Regions from separate parts of the Streptomyces sp. NPDC127197 genome, predicted to be linked through region 2. Evidence: riboswitches for the same ligand, from Rfam matches in the RefSeq annotation. Region 2 holds a riboswitch; each other region holds the start of a gene.
The links. Region 2 has a riboswitch for cyclic di-AMP ahead of ACFVJQ_RS04690 (NlpC/P60 family protein). Riboswitches for the same ligand answer to the same signal wherever they lie in the genome.

Region 1: another riboswitch for cyclic di-AMP. It lies ahead of ACFVJQ_RS36620 (M23 family metallopeptidase); the one in region 2 lies ahead of ACFVJQ_RS04690 (NlpC/P60 family protein).
Region 3: another riboswitch for cyclic di-AMP. It lies ahead of ACFVJQ_RS00200 (transglycosylase SLT domain-containing protein); the one in region 2 lies ahead of ACFVJQ_RS04690 (NlpC/P60 family protein).
Region 4: another riboswitch for cyclic di-AMP. It lies ahead of ACFVJQ_RS19630 (transglycosylase family protein); the one in region 2 lies ahead of ACFVJQ_RS04690 (NlpC/P60 family protein).

The regions. Positions count from the first base shown of each region.
Region 1 covers NZ_JBHXVG010000037.1:21,880-26,546, reverse strand. Annotated here, with positions in the region: gene ACFVJQ_RS36630 (M16 family metallopeptidase) at 1-1,008, shown strand, start outside; gene ACFVJQ_RS36625 (M16 family metallopeptidase) at 1,005-2,393, shown strand; cyclic di-AMP (ydaO/yuaA leader) riboswitch at 2,597-2,761, shown strand; gene ACFVJQ_RS36620 (M23 family metallopeptidase) at 2,775-3,539, shown strand; gene ACFVJQ_RS36615 (GntR family transcriptional regulator) at 3,728-4,423, shown strand.
Region 2 covers NZ_JBHXVG010000002.1:444,515-449,181, reverse strand. Annotated here, with positions in the region: gene ACFVJQ_RS04700 (hypothetical protein) at 144-497, shown strand; gene ACFVJQ_RS04695 (tellurite resistance/C4-dicarboxylate transporter family protein) at 519-1,508, opposite strand; gene ACFVJQ_RS04690 (NlpC/P60 family protein) at 1,763-2,950, opposite strand; cyclic di-AMP (ydaO/yuaA leader) riboswitch at 2,958-3,130, opposite strand; gene pcrA (DNA helicase PcrA) at 3,438-4,667, shown strand, end outside.
Region 3 covers NZ_JBHXVG010000001.1:39,432-44,098, reverse strand. Annotated here, with positions in the region: gene ACFVJQ_RS00210 (outer membrane lipoprotein carrier protein LolA) at 1-729, opposite strand, end outside; gene ACFVJQ_RS00205 (polyprenyl synthetase family protein) at 1,037-2,047, opposite strand; cyclic di-AMP (ydaO/yuaA leader) riboswitch at 2,715-2,894, shown strand; gene ACFVJQ_RS00200 (transglycosylase SLT domain-containing protein) at 2,900-3,388, shown strand; gene ACFVJQ_RS00195 (HAD family hydrolase) at 3,400-4,284, opposite strand; gene fahA (fumarylacetoacetase) at 4,570-4,667, shown strand, end outside.
Region 4 covers NZ_JBHXVG010000011.1:169,019-173,685, forward strand. Annotated here, with positions in the region: gene ACFVJQ_RS19620 (cytochrome P450) at 1-517, shown strand, start outside; gene ACFVJQ_RS19625 (transglycosylase family protein) at 715-1,713, shown strand; cyclic di-AMP (ydaO/yuaA leader) riboswitch at 1,896-2,064, shown strand; gene ACFVJQ_RS19630 (transglycosylase family protein) at 2,069-2,764, shown strand; gene eno (phosphopyruvate hydratase) at 3,118-4,398, shown strand; gene ACFVJQ_RS19640 (septum formation initiator family protein) at 4,492-4,667, shown strand, end outside.

The DNA.
Region 1 (4,667 bases), on a different contig from region 2:
TGGCTGGAGGCCGACCGGATGGGCTCGCTGCTCGCGGCCCTCGACGACGAGTCCATGGAGAACCAGCGGGACGTCGTCAAGAACGAGCGCCGTCAGCGCTACGACAACGTTCCCTACGGAACCGCTTTCGAGAAGCTGACCGCCCTCGCCTACCCGGAGGGCCACCCGTACCACCACACGCCCATCGGCTCGATGGCCGACCTGGACGCCGCGACCCTGGAGGACGCACGCGCGTTCTTCCGCACGTATTACGCGCCCAACAACGCGGTGCTGTCCGTCGTCGGTGACATCGACCCGGAGCAGACGCTCGCCTGGATCGAGAAGTACTTCGGCTCCATCCCCTCCCACGACGGCAAGCCCGCCCCGCGCGACGGCGCGCTGCCCGAGATCATCGGCGAGCAGCTGCGCGAGATCGTCGAGGAGGAGGTCCCGGCGCGCGCCCTGATGGCCGCCTACCGGCTCCCGCACGACGGCACGCGCGCGTGCGACGCGGCCGACCTGGCCCTCACCGTCCTCGGCGGCGGCGAGTCGTCCCGCCTCTACAACCGGCTCGTACGGCGTGACCGTACGGCCGTGGCGGCCGGGTTCGGCCTGCTGCGGCTGGCCGGAGCGCCCTCCCTGGGATGGCTGGACGTGAAGACCTCCGGTGACGTCGAGGTGCCGGTCATCGAGGCCGCCATCGACGAGGAGCTCGCCCGGTTCGCCGAGGAGGGCCCCACGGCCGAGGAAATGGAGCGCGCCCAGGCCCAGTTGGAGCGCGAGTGGCTGGACCGGCTCGGCACGGTCGCCGGCCGCGCCGACGAACTGTGCCGGTACGCCGTGCTGTTCGGCGACCCGCAGCTGGCCCTGACCGCCGTCCAGCGCGTGCTGGACGTCACGGCCGAAGAGGTCCAGGAGGTCGCCAAGGCCCGCCTGCGCCCCGACAACCGCGCGGTGCTCGTCTACGAGCCGACCGCCGCCGACGCCACCGAAGCCACCGACGACAACAACGAGGAGGCGGCCCAGTGACCGAGCTCGCCACGATGGAGTTCCACCCCCAGCCCCGGGCGGGCGAGGCCAGGCCGTGGGCCTTCCCGGCGCCCACGCGCGGGACGCTCGACAACGGCCTGACGGTCCTGCGCTGCCACCGCCCCGGCCAGCAGGTCGTCGCCGTCGAGGTGCTCCTGGGCGCGCCCCTGGAGGCCGAGCCGACCGGCCTCGACGGCGTCGCCACGATCATGGCGCGGGCCTTCTCCGAGGGCACCGACAAGCACTCCGCCGAGGAGTTCGCCGCCGAGCTGGAGCGCTGCGGCGCCACCCTCGACTCGCACGCCGACCACCCCGGCGTCCGCCTGAGCCTGGAGGTCCCCGCCTCCCGTCTGGCCAAGGCCCTCGGCCTGCTCGCCGACGCCCTCAGGGCGCCCGCATTCGCCGACAGCGAGGTCGAGCGGCTCGTGCGCAACCGCCTCGACGAGATCCCGCACGAGCTGGCCAATCCGTCCCGCCGTGCCGCCAAGGAGCTCTCCAAGGAGCTGTTCCCGGCGACCTCGCGCATGTCGCGCCCGCGCCAGGGCACCGAGGAGACGGTCGCCGCCATCGACTCCGCGGCCGTGCGCGCCTTCTACGAGAAGCACGTCCGGCCCGCCACGGCCAGCGCAGTCGTCGTCGGCGACCTCACCGGCGTCGACCTCGACGCGCTGCTCGGTGACACCCTGGGCGCCTGGACCGGTGCCCCGGCCCAGCCGCGCCCCGTGCCGCCGGTGACCGCCGACGACACCGGCCGGGTCGTCATCGTGGACCGCCCCGGCGCCGTGCAGACCCAGCTGCTGATCGGCCGCGTCGGCTCCGACCGGCACGACCGCGTGTGGCCTGCCCAGGTGCTCGGCACGTATTGCCTGGGCGGCACCCTCACCTCCCGCCTGGACCGTGTCCTGCGCGAGGAGAAGGGCTACACCTACGGAGTGCGCGCGTTCGGCCAGGTGCTGCGCTCGGCGCCCGACGGCAGCGGCGCCGCGATGCTCGCCATCAGCGGCTCCGTCGACACGCCGAACACCGGTCCCGCCCTGCAGGACCTCTGGACGGTGCTGCGCACACTCGCCGAGCAGGGTCTGACCGATCCCGAGCGGGACGTCGCCGTACAGAACCTCGTCGGGGTGGCGCCGCTCAAGTACGAGACCGCGGCGGCCGTCGCGAGCACGCTGGCCGACCAGGTCGAGCAGCACCTGCCCGACGACTACCAGGCGACGCTGTACCAGCAGCTCGCCGCGACGGGCACCGTCGAGGCCACCGCGGCGGTCGTCAACGCCTTCCCGGTGGACCGTCTCGTGACCGTCCTCGTCGGCGATGCGGCGCAGATCAAGGAGCCTGTCGCGGCCCTCGGCATCGGCGAAGTCACCGTCGTCACGGCCGAGTAGAAGGCCTGACAGCGGCACGCGCGCGTAGGGGCCCTGGTGACGAAAGAGTCACCAGGGCCCCTTTATGTCCCAATTGAGGGAGAGGCTGCCTGTCTGACCTGTGGCATGCGCTACAAAAGCCGTGTTCTGTTTGGGGATTGAAAGATGCCCCGTTTAGCGTCTTCCGGGCTGTCCGTCAGGCAGTGCGCCGCGCCCGCGGCACCGGACAGCCATCGCCGAGTCCCCGAACGGCGCGAGCCAGGGGAGCCGGGGACCCAACGATGCAGTCCCTGGGGTGAATCGGACGCCCGCGCGCAGCGAGGGGGTCCGTAGGAGACCTTCCTGCTCCGAACCCGTCAGCTAACCCGGTAGGCGAGAAGGAAGGAAAGGACCAGCCACTTCATGGCGTTCACCCGCGCCACCGGGAAGCATCGTCGTCCCAGCCGGATACAGCGCAGCACCGCCCGCGCCGCGGGCGTCGCCGCGCTCACCACCACCGGCGTCGTCGGCACCCTGGCCGCCCCCGCGCTCGCCGCCGAGCCGGCGCTCGAGCAGACCGGCCTGCTGCCGGTCGTCACCATCGGCGACTCGGTCGCCGACCAGATCGACGCTCAGGCGGCCGCCCAGCAGCAGGCCGCCGAGGAGGCCGCCGCCGAGAAGGCGGCCGAAGCGGCCGCCGAGAAGCGCGCGGAGGAGCGGGCCAAGGAGGCGCGCGAGGCCAAGGAGCGGGCCGCCCGTGAGGCCGAGCGCAAGCGACTCAACACCTATGTGCTGCCCATCACCGGCTCCTATGTCTCCACCGGCTACCAGTCCGGCGGCTCCCTGTGGTCCTCCGGCAGCCACACCGGTGTCGACTTCCACGCCACGAGCGGCACGCCCGTCCACGCGGTCGGCTCCGGCACCGTCGTCGAGGCCGGCTGGGGCGGGGCGTACGGCAATCAAGTCGTGATCAAGATGAACGACGGTACGTACACCCAGTACGGCCACCTGTCGTCCATCGCCGTCTCGGTCGGCCAGACGGTCACCCCGGGACAGCAGATCGCCCTCTCCGGCGCCACCGGCAACGTCACCGGAGCACACCTGCACTTCGAGGCCCGTACGACCGCCGAGTACGGCTCGGACATCGACCCCCTGGCCTACCTCCGCTCGCACGGTGTGAGCGTCTGACGACAGGCGGCTGCGCTGCCCGAAGCCCTGGCTCCCCGAGCCGGGGCTTTCGGCGTTTCAGGGGTCTGTTTGTCCAAAAAATATCCATGGATTCCGGCCCGCCATCGGAAATTCCGGCTCTTTGCAATAGAGTCACTGAACACACGTCAATCGTCGACGTTTCACGGGGATTAAGGCGGAGGTCGGTCATGCGTATTCCGGCGCACTCGGTGTGCACGGCGATCCGGGACGACATCGTCGCGGGTGTCTACGAGCGTGGCGGCCGGCTCACCGAGGAACTCCTCGCGCGCCGCTACGGCGTCTCGCGCGTCCCCGTCCGGGAGGCCCTGCGCACCCTGGAAGCGGAGGGTTTCGTGGTGACCCGGCGGCACGCGGGCGCGTGCGTCGCGGAGCCCACCGAGCAGGAGGCCTCCGACCTGCTGGAGATGCGCATGCTGCTGGAGCCGCTCGGCGCCGCCCGGGCCGCCCAGCGGCGCACCGAGGCCCATCTGAAGGTCCTGCGCGGTCTCGTCCGGCTGGGCCAGGAGCGGGCGAGGAGGGGCAACAGCGAGGATCTGCGCTCGCTGGGCGGCTGGTTCCACGAGACGCTCGCCCAGGCCTCCGGCAGCCCCGCGCTGATCGCGATGCTGACCCAGCTGCGGCACAAGATCGCCTGGATGTACGCCGTGGAGGCGCCGGCCAGCCCCGCGGAGTCCTGGACGGAGCACGGCGCGATCGTGGACGCCGTGGCGCGCGGCGACGGCGAGCGCGCGCGGGCCATCACGGCGCTGCACACCGAGCGCGCGACCGCCGCGCACCGGCTCCGGTTCGTCGGCGGCCAGGATCGCACCGACCGTGTGAGGACTTCGCAACACCCCGTAAACATGTCCAGCCTGCGGCATTAACATATGCGCCGTATACAAAGAGGAGATATTCGGTGGCGGTGTATTTCCGCTGCCCTTTTCTGGCGCGCCGGGAATTAACGTCCGCGCGTCACAGGTGTGCCCGCGTGAATTGCGTCACGCCCGCCGTGGAAAAGGCGTGAGGCTGCTGCGGGAAAGACGCGAAGCCGCTGGCGGCAAACGCATGAGCCCGCTGCGGAAATGGCGAAGCCGCGCCGCCCGGGAAGGGCGACGCGGCTTCACTGAC
Region 2 (4,667 bases):
ATGTGCGGTTTACGGGGTATACGTGCATGCAGAGGTGCTATGGCGCGCATATATGCATCCGCGTCCCGCGCCCCAGACCGCCGGGCGCCGGGTCGGCGGGCCGGTGCCGGGCGGGGTCCGGGCCCTGATTAGGCTCCGGCTCCATGGACGTACTCATCAACCTCTTCGTCGGCCTGCACATCATCGGCATCGCCGCCCTGCTCGGCGGTTTCTTCACCCAGATGAAGGCGATGGGCGAGGGCACCGCCCGATTCGGCCCGGGGATGCTGCACGGTGCGCTGACCATGCTGGTCACCGGTGTGATCCTGGTCGGTCTCAACCAGGCCGACGACCAGTCCGTCAACAACATCAAGATCGGTGTGAAGCTGGCCCTGCTGATCGTGATCCTCGGTCTCGTCTATGTGAAGCGGGACGAGGAGAAGGTGGACAAGGGCCTGTTCGGCCTGGTGGGCCTGCTGACCACAGCGAACGTCTTCATCGCGGTGCTCTGGACCTGAGCCCCGGCCGAGGCCCGCGGCTCACGGTCTGGGGTGCCCGGGCGCCGCGGGGCGTACGGCCTCCCGGGCGGCCGCGACCGCCCCGACCGCGACCGCGAGCCACGCCGCCACCGCGATCCACAGCAGCACCTCCCCGGGCCACTCGAGCCATGAGACGTCGACGGCGGCGGCGACGGCCAGCGTCGCCGCCGCCGTCATACCCATCGGGAAAACCGTGGACCAGCGGCACACGTCGTAGCGCAGACGCGGCCGGACCACCTCGGCGACGAGCAGTACGGCGTACCAGCCCAGGTCGAGGACGAGCAAGGCGACGGTCACGGTCCGCAGGACGCCGCTGTTGTCGTCGTTCCAGAGGTACAGGCCCGGTCCGTCGGCGGCGATGAGTTTCGCCCCGGCGAGCGCCGAGATCGCCGCCGCGCCGCCCGCGACCCACTGGTCCCCCGGCCCCTCGATCACCTGCCGCAGATCGAAGCGGGCCAGTGCGAGGCCGTACAGCACCAGGCCCAGCCAGAACAGTACGAGCGCCGCGTGTGCGAGCCACGCCGCCGACTCGGCCTTCGCGAGGGTCGCGCCGAGCACGGCGAGCCCCTGCGTGGCCACGGTCCCGAGGAACACCGCCCCCGGCATACGCCGCCGCTGCCAGTGCCGCACGACGGGCACCAGCAGCACCGGCCACAGCAGCGTGGCCAGCGCCAGCAGCGCCGCGGCCAGGAGCTGCCAGTCCAGCGCGGACAGGCGGGTCCCCAGCACGGTGGTCGCGGCGACGGCGGTGAGCGCCGCCGGCGTTCCCGCCTCCCTCACCCAGCGCTCCCGCTGCCGCAGCAGCCGCGTGAGGAAGTCCGCCGCCAGGGCCAGCCATGCCGCGCAGGCCATCACGAGGAGGATTCGGGACAGGACCTCGTAGCCCGTCAGGTGCAGGCCGACCGAGACGATGCCGGTCGCCATGACGGCGGCCCCGGCCGCCGGCGGATGCTGCGCCCACCAGGCGCGGAGGGGGGAGGAGCCGGGCATGCGCCGATGCTAAGGAGCCCCGCGCGTCGCGCGAGCGGGCCACGCGCGCCGACACTCGAAAACCACGCGGGCGCGCGGCAACGGGCTCACACCGAGCGTGCGCCGTTTCGGGGGCGCGCGAGCCTGCAGGCGCCTCTCGTACGCGCCTGCCCAACAGCACCCCACGCGCGCGTGCCTGCGGAAAACGCCCCCACGCGCGTGCCCACGGAAGCCTCCCCGGGCGTGCCATCCGGCCCGCCCCTTGCCTCCGCCTGTCAGGCCGGTCGTACCACGCTGTGGATGGACGACTCCCCGTCGTAGTAGATCGACTCCTCGCGCACGTACGTGCCGGGCTTCGGGGCGTGGATCATCATGCCGTTGCCGATGTAGATGCCGACGTGGGTGACGTCGTCGTAGAAGAAGACCAGGTCGCCGGGCTGGGCGGCCGCGAGGGAGACCGTGGTGCCCGCGTTCACCTGGTCGTAGGTGGTGCGCGGGAGGGAGACGCCGGCGGCCTTCCACGCGCCCTGGGTGAGGCCGGAGCAGTCGTAGGAGTCCGGGCCGGTCGCGCCCCAGACGTACGGCTTGCCGATCTGCGCGCGGGAGAAGGCGAGCGCCTTCTCGGCCTTGGTGGCGTACGAGGAGTCGGGGGCCGAGGTGTCGGAGCCCGTCTCGGTCCCTGTGCCCGTATCCGTGGAGGAGCCGCTTCCGGTCTCCTCCTGCTGCGCGGCGGCCTCCTGGCGCTGCCGCTCCTCCTCCGCCTGCTGCCGGGCGAGCTCCGCGGCCTTGCGCTCGGCCTCCTCCTGCTTCTTCTTCTCGATCGCCGCCAGCCGCGCCTTCTCCTCGGCGGTCAGCTGCGACAGCAGTTCGCGCGCGTCGGCGAGCTTCTTCTGGACGGTGGCCTTGGCCGTCTTCAGATCGCTCTGCGACTCCGTGAGCGTCTCGAGGCTCTCGGTGGCCTCCTGGCGCTTCTCCATCGTCGCGGACTGCTGGGTGAAGTAGTCGTCGACCGCGCCCTTCTGACGGCTGGTCAGCCTGCCCATCAGCTGGGTCTGGTCGAAGTAGTCCTGCGGCGAGTCCGCGAGCAGGAAGGTCGCGGTGTCGGGGGCGGAGGCGCCGGTCCGGTACTGAGCCGCTGCGTACGAGCCCAGCTCCTCGCGCGCCTCGTTGAGCTTCTGGGTGCGCTGGGCGACGTCGTCGAGGAGGGTGTCGACCTGCTTGCGCTGTTTCGCGGTCTTCTCTTTGGCTGCGTTGTACTTCTCGGTCGCCGACTCCGCCTGGCGGTAGAGATCGTCGACCTTCTTCTCGACTTCTTCGAGGCTCGGCTTGTCGTCGGCCGAGGGGGTGGCATTGGCCGTCTGGGAGAGCAGGGCCACAGACGTGAGGGCAGCCGTGGCAAGCGCGGGGGTCCGTATGCCTGCGACGCGCGCGCCCGTGGGACGCGACTTACGGTGCGACGCCAAGGGAGGCGACTCCTTCCATGGGCCGCCTACCGGGTTAGCTGTCGGGTTCGGGCGGGTGGTTCGGAAGGGTTGCCCTACGGTCCCCTCCCGGGAAGGGAGTCGGACCGATTCACCCCAGAGTCGGTTGGGTCCCCGGCTCCGGCAGCCACGGGGGCGCACCGGACTCGGCGGAGGCCGTGCGGCCCGGCGACGTTCGCCGGTGGGGGTCGTACGGCCTGCCCGGCACGGTAGCCAACTCGTGTGGTGCGTGTGAAGGTTGGTGGGTGATATGCCCGATACATTTTCGTGACTTTCAGTCAGTGGTCGCGGGTGGTATTGGGGTGGGCTCGGAGAGTGAGCCGACGTCGAGGTGGGTAGGGACGAAAGATCGCCGGCCGCTGCATCCGATGTGATTCCGGCCGCACTACCAAGATCGACGGTATTCCGGCCGGGGATGTTCTCGGGGCGGCCGCGGGTTGTCAGTGGGGCGCCCTAGACTCGGAGAGCGATGAGCAGCCTCTTTGACGACAGCTTCCTGGCGGACCTCCAGGCCCCGCGGGCCCACGAGGAGCACCCGCCGCCGCCCGAGGACGATCACGTTCCGGAGCCGATCCCGGACGATCTGTTCGGCGGGAAGTTCGACGTGCCCCCGGACCGGGACATGTACTACCGCGACGGCGCCCCGCGTCCGGCCATGGACGCGGCAGCGCTCCTGGAGGGGCTGAATGACAACCAGCGCGCCGCCGTCGTCCACTCCGGCTCCCCCCTGCTCATCGTGGCCGGCGCCGGCTCCGGCAAGACCCGCGTGCTCACCCACCGCATCGCCCACCTCCTCGCCGAGCGGGGCGTGCACCCGGGCCAGATCCTCGCGATCACCTTCACCAACAAGGCCGCCGGCGAGATGAAGGAGCGCGTCGAGCAGCTCGTCGGCCCGCGCGCGAACGCGATGTGGGTCATGACCTTCCACAGCGCGTGCGTGCGCATCCTGCGCCGGGAGAGCAAGAAGCTCGGCTTCACGTCGTCGTTCTCGATCTACGACGCCGCCGACAGCAAACGCCTCATGGCCCTGGTCTGCCGCGACCTGGACCTCGACCCCAAGCGCTACCCGCCCAAGTCCTTCAGCGCCAAGATCAGCAACCTCAAGAACGAGCTGATCGACGAGGAGGACTTCGCCGCCCAGGCCACCGACGGCTTCGAGAAGACCCTCGCCCAGGCCTACGCTCTGTACCAGTCGCGGCTGCGCGAGGCGAACGCCCTCGACTTCGACGACCTGATCATGACGACGGTCAATCTGCTCCGCGCCTTCCCGGACGTCGCCGAGCACTACCGCCGCCGCTTCCGCCATGTACTCGTCGACGAGTACCAGGACACCAACCACGCCCAGTACGCCCTCGTACGCGAACTCGTCGGCACCGGCGAGCACGACGAGGACGTACCACCCGGCGAGGGCAACCTGCCGCCCGCCGAGCTGTGCGTGGTGGGTGACGCCGACCAGTCGATCTACGCCTTCCGCGGGGCGACCATCCGCAACATCCTTCAGTTCGAGGAGGACTACCCGGACGCGACGACCATCCTGCTGGAGCAGAACTACCGCTCCACCCAGACGATCCTCTCCGCCGCCAACGCCGTCATCGAGCGCAACGAGTCCCGCCGCCCGAAGAACCTCTGGACCAACGCGGGTGCGGGCGCGCGCATCACCGGCTATGTCGCCGACACGGAGCACGACGAGGCCCAGTTC
Region 3 (4,667 bases), on a different contig from region 2:
CGCGTCCACCGCCACGCTGATCGCGCCCACCGTGGAACCGGACTGCTTCGGCTTGATGAGCAGCTTGTACGCGTCGCGGCCGGCCACCTGCGCGGTGCCGTCGACGGTCACGGACGTCGTGTCGTCCACCGCCTTCAGGGCCTGATCGGTGAGGTCCTTGGGCGTGGCCGGCACCTCCTCCGACGCCTTGCCGTCCGCGGCCTCGGTGGCAGTGCCGTGGTAGACCTCGTTGGACGCGCTGTCGTAGCCCCACACGTCCTTGCCGTTGTGGATCAGGCTGTACTCGGCGGCGTTCTCCAGCAGCGACAGCTTCTGCTTGTCCGGGCCGTCGGCGGCGACGCGCAGCGTGTGCGTGCCGGACGCCAGCTCGGTCAGCTTGGCCGACGGGTCGGCCGCGGAGCCCTCACCGTCCGAGGGGGTTGCGCCGGACGTCAGCCCGCTCTCCAGGCCGCCCAGGTCGGGCAGTCCCAGATCGGTGCTGATCTTCACCGTGCCGGACAGCTGCTGTACGTCCGACTCGGCGATCTTCTCGATGAGTTGCTGTGCGCTGATCTCCGGCAGGTCGGGGCTGCCGGAGTCGGCGATCGCGGGAACGAGCCCGATGGTCCCCGCAGCCACCCCCAGGACCGCCGCCGGGACGACGTACCGCGCGGCCTTGCGCCGCCGCGCCGCGCGCAGCTCTTCGGCCTGCGCCGCGGTCGTGCTGTCGTCGGATTCGTACGGTGCCATGTGTGCCTTACCTCCGTCGTCGGCGGCGGCTGTCCGTCACTTCGCGTCCTCGCACTCGTCCACCCTGAGCCGCCATTCTCACCCGAATCGGTGAGGAGTGGTGTGTTCCGTGGTCTCCATCTGACCAAACCGGATGCGAAGAAGCGTCAGACCGCGGGCTCAACTCCGTGTACTGCTGCGGTATGACACAAGCGAGCGGCGCCTCCCCCGACCCGTAGGGGTCGTAGGGGAGGCGCCACCTCGATACCGGGTTCCGGCGATCCGCCGAACAGGCCCCGCGATTCCGGCATGATCCGCCGGTCGGGTCCTATCCCGCGCGGTGCACCACCGCGTCGCACAGTTCGATGAGCGCCGCCTTGGCATCGCACTCCCGCAGCGGCGCAAGCGCCGACCGCGCATCCTCCGCGTACCGCACGGTGTCCCGTCGCGCCTGCTCCAGCGCGGGGTGCGCGCGCAGCGCGGCCAGCGCCTGCGCATGCCGGGCGTCGTCCGTCAGGTCGGAGTCCAGCAGCTCGCACAGGGCGATGTCCTCGGCCAGCCCCAGCCGGGCCGCGCGCTCGCGCAGCCGCAGCACGGGCAGGGTCGCGATGCCCTCCCGCAGATCCGTCCCCGGCGTCTTCCCGGACTCGTGGGAGTCGGACGCGATGTCCAGCACGTCGTCGGCGAGCTGGAAGGCGACGCCCAGCCGTTCGCCGTACTGCGTCAGGACGTTCACGAGCGACTCGTCGGCGCCCGACATCATCGCGCCGAAGCGGCACGAGACCGCCACCAGCGACCCCGTCTTGCCGGCCAGTACGTCCAGGTAGTGCTCGACCGGGTCGCGCCCGTCCGACGGCCCCGCCGTCTCCAGGATCTGACCGGTGACCAGCCGTTCGAACGCCTCCGCCTGCACCCGCACCGCCTCCGGCCCGAGGTCGGCCAGGATGTGCGAGGCACGGGCGAAGAGGAAGTCGCCGGTGAGGACCGCGACCGAGTTGCCCCAGCGGGCGTTCGCGCTCGCTACCCCGCGCCGTACCTCCGCCTCGTCCATCACGTCGTCGTGGTACAGCGTCGCGAGGTGGGTCAGCTCCACGACCACGGCCGAGGGCACGACCCCGGGCGCGTAGGGGTCACCGAACTGCGCGGCGAGCATCACCAGCAGCGGGCGGAACCGCTTGCCTCCGGCCCGCACCAGGTGCTGCGCGGCCTCCGTGATGAACGGGACCTCACTCTTGGTTGCTTCGAGCAACCCTTCCTCGACAGCCGCCAATCCGGCCTGGACATCGGCTTCCAGAGCCTGGTCCCGCACGCTCAGCCCGAACGGCCCGACGACGGTCACGAGGGGTCTCCTGTCTGCTGGTGTCTACCGGCGGTTACGCGGTTTGTCGATACGTCGCTGCCTTCACTCAAGTCAGCGTATCCGGTCACGTTTCGATCACCGAGGGCGCCCGGGGTTACAGGCCGGGCTGTATCGGATCACGAGCGGTATGTTTTCGATCAGTTGATACGAGCAGTTATTTATCGACTTAAGTCGAATAGGTGAGCTTTGTCCCGTATCACCCTCGCCGCACCGTCTCACTCCGGCCATTCGGGTGACCTCGACACACACCCGTACACCCCCGCACCCTTCCCCTACGAGGCGACCCTGACCCCCAATGGGGTGATTTGCACAGAAGGTGGAGAGGTTCTCTTCCATCGCATTCGGGAGAAGCGCATCCCACGCACAGCCGATTGATAGGCACTTGAGCTCATTGCCCGATTTGCCACTCTTGCACCCGCGCGTGATGTGACTCACCTTCACCTGTCCACAGGTTTCACACAGTCAGCGACCATCCGGCTTTCCAGGCTGGCGAGTTGAGCCTTGGCACACGCAAAGGATCAAGCTGACAAAACACCCCAGATGAAGATCAAACAGCATGTTGCGTGAACCCGCTACTTGTTTCCGACATGTGCTCTCGCATACGTTCCGGGCCAGTCGGGCGGACGCCGAATCCTGCCGCCGCCCGATACCACCGATGACGAGACCACTCACGCACGGCAGGAGCGGGGGACCCAGGTAAGTCGCCGGGCCGGACGTCGTACGACGCACCGGAACGGCTTGGGGTGAAGTTGCGCTCGCAAGGGCGCGGCCGGGCACCTCCCAGCCCGAACCCGACAGCTCACCTCGCAGGCGAAGGAGAGGAACAAGCCCATGCCTGCAAACGGTCAGCTCTGCCGCACCCGTACCGCCCGCATAGCCCGCAAGCTCGCGGTCGCCGGCACCGGCGCGGCCGTGCTCGCCCTGCCGCTCATCGGTGCGAGCACCGCATCGGCCGCCACCCCCGCCGCGGTGACCGCGAAGACCGCCACCACGGCGTACTCCGACAACCTCGACGGCTGGATCCGCGAGTCGCTCGCCATCATGGCGCAGCACGGAATCCCGGGCTCCTACAACGGCATCTACCGCAACGTCATGCGCGAGTCGTCCGGCAACCCGGCCGCCATCAACAACTGGGACTCCAACGCGGCCAAGGGCACCCCGTCCAAGGGCCTGCTCCAGGTCATCGACCCGACCTTCGCCGCTTACCACGTGCCCGGCACGGCCTACGACCCGTTCGACCCGGTCGCCAACATCACCGCCGCCTGCAACTACGCGGCCGACCGCTACGGCTCGATCGACAACGTCTTCGGCGCCTACTGAGCCCTTCGCGCCTACTGAACCTTCGTACCCACCGAGGGCCTGCGCCCGCCGAGCCGCTGCGGGCGCCGGTCCTCGGTGAGGAGCTGTTCGAGGACGACGGCGATGCCGTCGTCCTCGTTCGAGAGGGTGATCTCGTCGGCCACCGCCTTCAGTTCGGGGTGCGCGTTGGCCATGGCGACGCCGTGGGCGGCCCAGTCGAACATCGGGATGTCGTTGGGCATGTCTCCGAAGGCGATGGTGTCCTCGGGGCGCAGCCCCAGATGCCGGGCCGCCAGCGCCAACCCCGTCGCCTTGGTGATGCCGGACGGCTGAAGCTCGACCGTCCCGGGCCCCGACATGGTGACCGTCGCGAGCGAACCCACCACCGAGCGGGCCACCGACGCCAACTCGTCGTCGGACAGGGCGGGATGGCGCAGCAGCACCTTGCTGATGGGCTCGCACCACAGGTCGGCACGCCGGCCGACCCGTACCGCCGGCAACGTCGGGTGCGGCATCCGATACCCCGGCTCGATGAGCGTCAGGCCGTCGACGCCGTCCTGGTCGACGGCCGCATACACCGTGCCGACCTCCGCCTCGATCTTGCCGAGCGCGGTCTCGGCCAGTTCCCGGTCCAGGGTGACCGACCACAGCAGACGGTCCACGCCGGCGTCGTACAGCTGCGCGCCCTGCCCGCACACCGCGAGTCCCCCGCCACCCAGGAACTTCAGCAGCGGCCGCACCCTGGGCGCCGGCCGTCCCGTCACCACCAGATGCCGGGCACCGGCCGCCGAGACCCGCGCGAGCGCGGTGAGCGACCGGTCGGAGACCGTGTCGTCGCCGCGCAGCAGCGTTCCGTCCAGGTCGGTGGCGATGAGGGCGTACGAGGTGCGCTCGGCATATGCGATGGGTGCGGCCATGATCAGAGAATACGGACACCGCGCCCACGCCGTTCATCCCCAACTCCCTTCCACGCCCCCACATTTCAGCGGTCCGGCCCCTCGCGCCGGCCGTCGGGCGGACGAAGGCGCGTTGCGGATGGCGGGTCACGGACAGCGTGACGAGGTCACGGGTATGCACGACTCCCCCATTCCGAACATTGCGGACCCTTTGCGTGCTTAAGTCACTGCCCAAGACGGCCGCCGCAGCCGTAACGTGTGCCGCGACCGCATGGACCGTACGTACGAAAGTGAGGCAGCACCCCGATGCCCCCCTTCGATGTCCCCGAGGGCGACCCCTTCGGTCCGCACAACCTTCCGTACGGCGTCTTCTCACCCGCCGGGTCCACCGAACGCACCGTCGG
Region 4 (4,667 bases), on a different contig from region 2:
CGGGTTCGAGACCACCGTCAACCTGATCGGCAACGGCACCTACGCCCTGCTCACCCACCCCGAACAGCGCACCCGCCTCCAGCAGGCCCTTGCCACCGGCGACCGCGGCCTGCTGGAAACCGGGGTCGAGGAACTTCTGCGCTACGACGGCCCGGTGGAGCTGGCCACCTGGCGGTTCGCCACCCAGCCGCTCACCATCGGCGGGCAGGACATCGCGCCCGGCGACCCCGTGCTCGTCGTACTCGCTGCCGCGGACCGGGATCCGCAGCGGTTCGCCGATCCGGACGCCCTCGACCTCGCCCGCCGTGACAACCAGCACCTCGGCTACGGGCACGGCATCCACTACTGCCTCGGCGCCCCGCTCGCCCGCCTGGAGGGGCAGACCGCGCTCGCGACCCTCCTCACCCGCCTCCCGGACCTCCGACTGGCCGTGGACCCCGGCGAGTTGCGCTGGCGCGGCGGCCTCATCATGCGCGGACTGCGCACGCTGCCCGTGGAGTTCACGCCCATTTCGTAATGGCAGCTCCCCGGATTCGGCCGGAATCCTCCACTCCGGCACCGAAAACGTGACACGACCTCAACTCTGTGATCTTCACGTGATCTGCGCGGCATTAACTTGTGACAAGTGATCGACTGCCGATACGTTCACCCAGCAGCGCGACGTCGAACACCAGTCGCCGCGCCGGTCACTGCTGTCTCGTGAAAGGTCCCCGCATGCTCTCCGGGAACGGTCGTCACCGTCGCCCCCGCCAGGCTCCGGCCCTCGTGGTCGCGGCCGGCGTGACCGGGTCCGCCATCGCCATCCCACTCCTCGGCGCCACCGGCGCGAGCGCGGCCAGCGGCACGACGTGGGACCGGGTGGCGGAGTGTGAGAGCGGCGGCTCCTGGAGCGCCAACTCGGGCGACGGGTACTACGGCGGGCTGCAACTGTCCCAGGAGGACTGGGAGCGGTACGGCGGCCTCGCGTACGCGGCCCGCGCCGACCAGGCCAGCCGTTCGCAGCAGATTGCCGTCGCCGAGCGGATTCTCGCGGACCAGGGTGTGGGCGCATGGGGCACCTGCGGGCTCACCGCCGGTCTCAACGCCGACAAGGGTTCGGCCGACGTGGACACGGGCGTGGCCGGTGACACCTCGTCGGACACTTCCGAGAGCCTGCGCAACTCGCTCGGCTTGTCCAACTCGTCTGGTTCCTCCAGCTCGTCCGATTCGTCTGATTCGGCAGAGTCTTCGCCTGAATCCACCGCGTCATCCCCGTCGTCTGACTCGTCATCGAATGCGACGGATGGTTCCGCGAGCCCGACGCCCACCGACTCCACCCCGGACAACTCTCAGGAATCCGATAGCTCACCCACAGCGGCCCCGAAGGCCACCGAATCGGACAACTCGGGGCAGACTGAAGGTGATTCCGGTCTGGTCGACACCGGTACGGGCAAGCATCGCGGCGACAGCGCCGACGAGGATGCCACCGGCGCTCGTACGACCGAGTCCTCGGGCCGCCACGCCTCGCGCGACAGCGCCTCCGCGCGCGATGCCGCCGACGGGTCGTACACCGTGCGCGAGGGGGACAGCCTCTGGGGCATCGCCGACTCCCTTGGCGTCCAAGGGGGATGGTCCGTGCTCTATGCGGACAACAAGGAGATCGTCGGCGCCGACCCCAACCACATCATCCCCGGTCAGACGCTGGATGTCGGGGTCGAACCGGGCGAAAAGTAGCGGGAGTTCACGTCATGCTTCGCGCCTAATGTCCGGTTTGGTGAAAGTGTGGGATGAGTCTCAGAGGCCCTGATCCTCTTTGAAATTCCGCCAATCGCGTGTCTACGGTCATGACCGCTCGCCAACGCGAGCCCCGGCTGCCGCAACGCCGAATCCTGCCAGCGGCCGTTCGGGAACAGTCGTCGCGTCAAGCGCCGTAGGCAGGAGCGGGGGACCCAAGGTAAGCGCCGCACCGGACAGTTGAGCCGGTACGGCTTGGGGTGAAGTCACGCCTCCCCACAGGGGCGTGGCCGGGCAACTCAACCGGCCCGAACCCGACAGCTCACCTCGCAGGCGTCGGTGAGGGGATCTCTCCATGCTGTTTTCCGGCAAGGGCAAGCACCGTCGTCCGTCCAAGGCCGCTCGCGCCATAGCCGTCGTCGGCGTCACCGGCGCCGCCGCCGTCGCCGCCCCGCTGATGGCGGCCGGCAGTGCCTCCGCCGCCACCGCCTCCGAGTGGGACGCCGTCGCCCAGTGCGAGTCGGGCGGCAATTGGTCCATCAACACCGGCAACGGCTACTACGGCGGTCTGCAGTTCTCCGCCTCCACCTGGGCCGCGTACGGCGGCACGCAGTACGCCGCCACGGCCGACCAGGCCACCAAGGCGCAGCAGATTCAGATCGCCGAGAAGGTGCTCGCGGGTCAGGGCAAGGGTGCCTGGCCGCACTGCGGCACGGGCCTGTCGAACGCCACGTACACCGGCGGTGGCGCGAGTGACTCCTCCCCGGAGGGCTCCTCGCAGAGCAGCACCGAGACCACCACCCGCTCGACCGAGCAGCAGCCGGCCTCCCGTTCGCAGGAGCGCCCGGCGCAGAAGACCGTCACCACCCCGACCGGTGAGAAGGTCGAGAAGGGCGACGGCGAGTACAAGGTCGTCACCGGCGACACCCTCAGCACCATCGCCGCGGAGCACGACGTCAAGGGCGGCTGGGAGAAGCTGTTCCAGCTGAACAAGGACATCGTCGAGGACGCCGACCTCATCTACCCGGGTCAGCAGCTGCACCTGAAGTGATCCGGATCCACCCGGGTCGGCAGCTTCGCCTGACCTGAAGTGATCCGGGCTTCGCAGACCCCCGTGAGGGTCCCCCGTCCCCACGGGCCCCGCCCCGGTGCGTGTTCCCCCGTACGCGCCGGGGCGGGTCTTTTGTGTCACCGCTCGCGCCTCGTTCTTCGCTCGGGGCCCTCGTTCTTCGCTCGGGCCCTCATTCTTGAGGAACCGTCTTTGTTCCGTTCGGAAACAATTTACGATCGGTTTCGTCCACGGGGTGGGCGACCGGCTGGCCGATCCCACGGAGCCGGTTAGGCTCATCTCGCAGAGCCGCTGCGGTCCTGCTAAACCGCGTCACATCCACGAAGGAGATGCTCGTGCCGTCCATCGACGTCGTCGTAGCCCGGGAAATCCTGGACTCCCGAGGCAACCCCACGGTCGAGGTCGAGGTCGGCCTCGACGACGGCAGCACGGGTCGTGCCGCCGTCCCGTCCGGCGCCTCCACGGGCGCCTTCGAGGCCATCGAGCTCCGCGACGGCGACCCCAACCGCTACCAGGGCAAGGGCGTCGAGAAGGCCGTCCTGGCCGTCATCGAGCAGATCGGCCCTGAGCTGGTCGGCTACGACGCCACCGAGCAGCGCCTGATCGACCAGGCGATGTTCGACCTCGACGCCACCGACAACAAGGGCTCCCTCGGCGCCAACGCCATCCTCGGCGTCTCGCTCGCCGTTGCGCACGCCGCCTCCGAGGCCAGCGACCTGCCGCTCTTCCGCTACCTGGGCGGCCCGAACGCGCACCTGCTGCCGGTGCCGATGATGAACATCCTGAACGGCGGCTCGCACGCCGACTCCAACGTGGACATCCAGGAGTTCATGATCGCCCCGATCGGCGCGGAGTCCTTCTCCGAGGCCCTGCGCTGGGGCACCGAGGTCTACCACACCCTCAAGAAGGTCTTGAAGAGCAAGGGCCTGGCCACCGGCCTCGGCGACGAGGGCGGCTTCGCCCCGAACCTCGGCTCCAACCGCGAGGCCCTCGACCTCATCCTCGAGGCGATCAAGGAGGCCGGCTACACCCCCGGCGAGCAGATCGCCCTCGCGCTCGACGTCGCCGCGTCCGAGTTCTACAAGGACGGCTCCTACCTCTTCGAGGGCAAGGCGCGCTCGGCCGCCGAGATGACCGAGTACTACGCCGAGCTGGTCGACGCCTACCCGCTGGTCTCCATCGAGGACCCGCTGTTCGAGGACGACTGGGAGGGCTGGAAGACCATCACCGCCAAGCTCGGTGACAAGGTCCAGCTCGTCGGCGACGACCTGTTCGTCACCAACCCCGAGCGCCTGGCCAAGGGCATCGAGGAGGGCGCCGCCAACGCCCTGCTGGTCAAGGTCAACCAGATCGGCTCGCTGACCGAGACCCTGGACGCCGTCGAGCTCGCCCAGCGCAACGGCTTCAAGTGCATGATGTCCCACCGCTCCGGCGAGACCGAGGACGTCACCATCGCCGACCTGGCCGTCGCCACCAACTGCGGCCAGATCAAGACCGGCGCCCCGGCCCGCTCCGAGCGCGTCGCCAAGTACAACCAGCTGCTGCGCATCGAGGAGATCCTCGACGACGCCGCGGTGTACGCCGGCCGCTCGGCGTTCCCCCGCTTCAAGGGCTGAGCAGGGCCCTGTAGGAAGCGTCGTACGTACGTCCCCGTACTCGGTCCCGTACCGTGTGCGGGGACGTACGCGCGTGTGTGACGGGAGTGGGAGATGGCCGCCAGGGACCGGGACCGTTTCTCCACCACGACCAGGATCCGGCTGCTCGGCGAGCAGACGGCCGCCCGCGTCTACCGCTCCCAGACCCGCCGCCAGGCCCGCCGCTCCCGGCTGACCGGCCGCGCAGCGCTGCTCGCGCTCGTCGTCTGCTCGCTGGTGGTCGCCCTCGC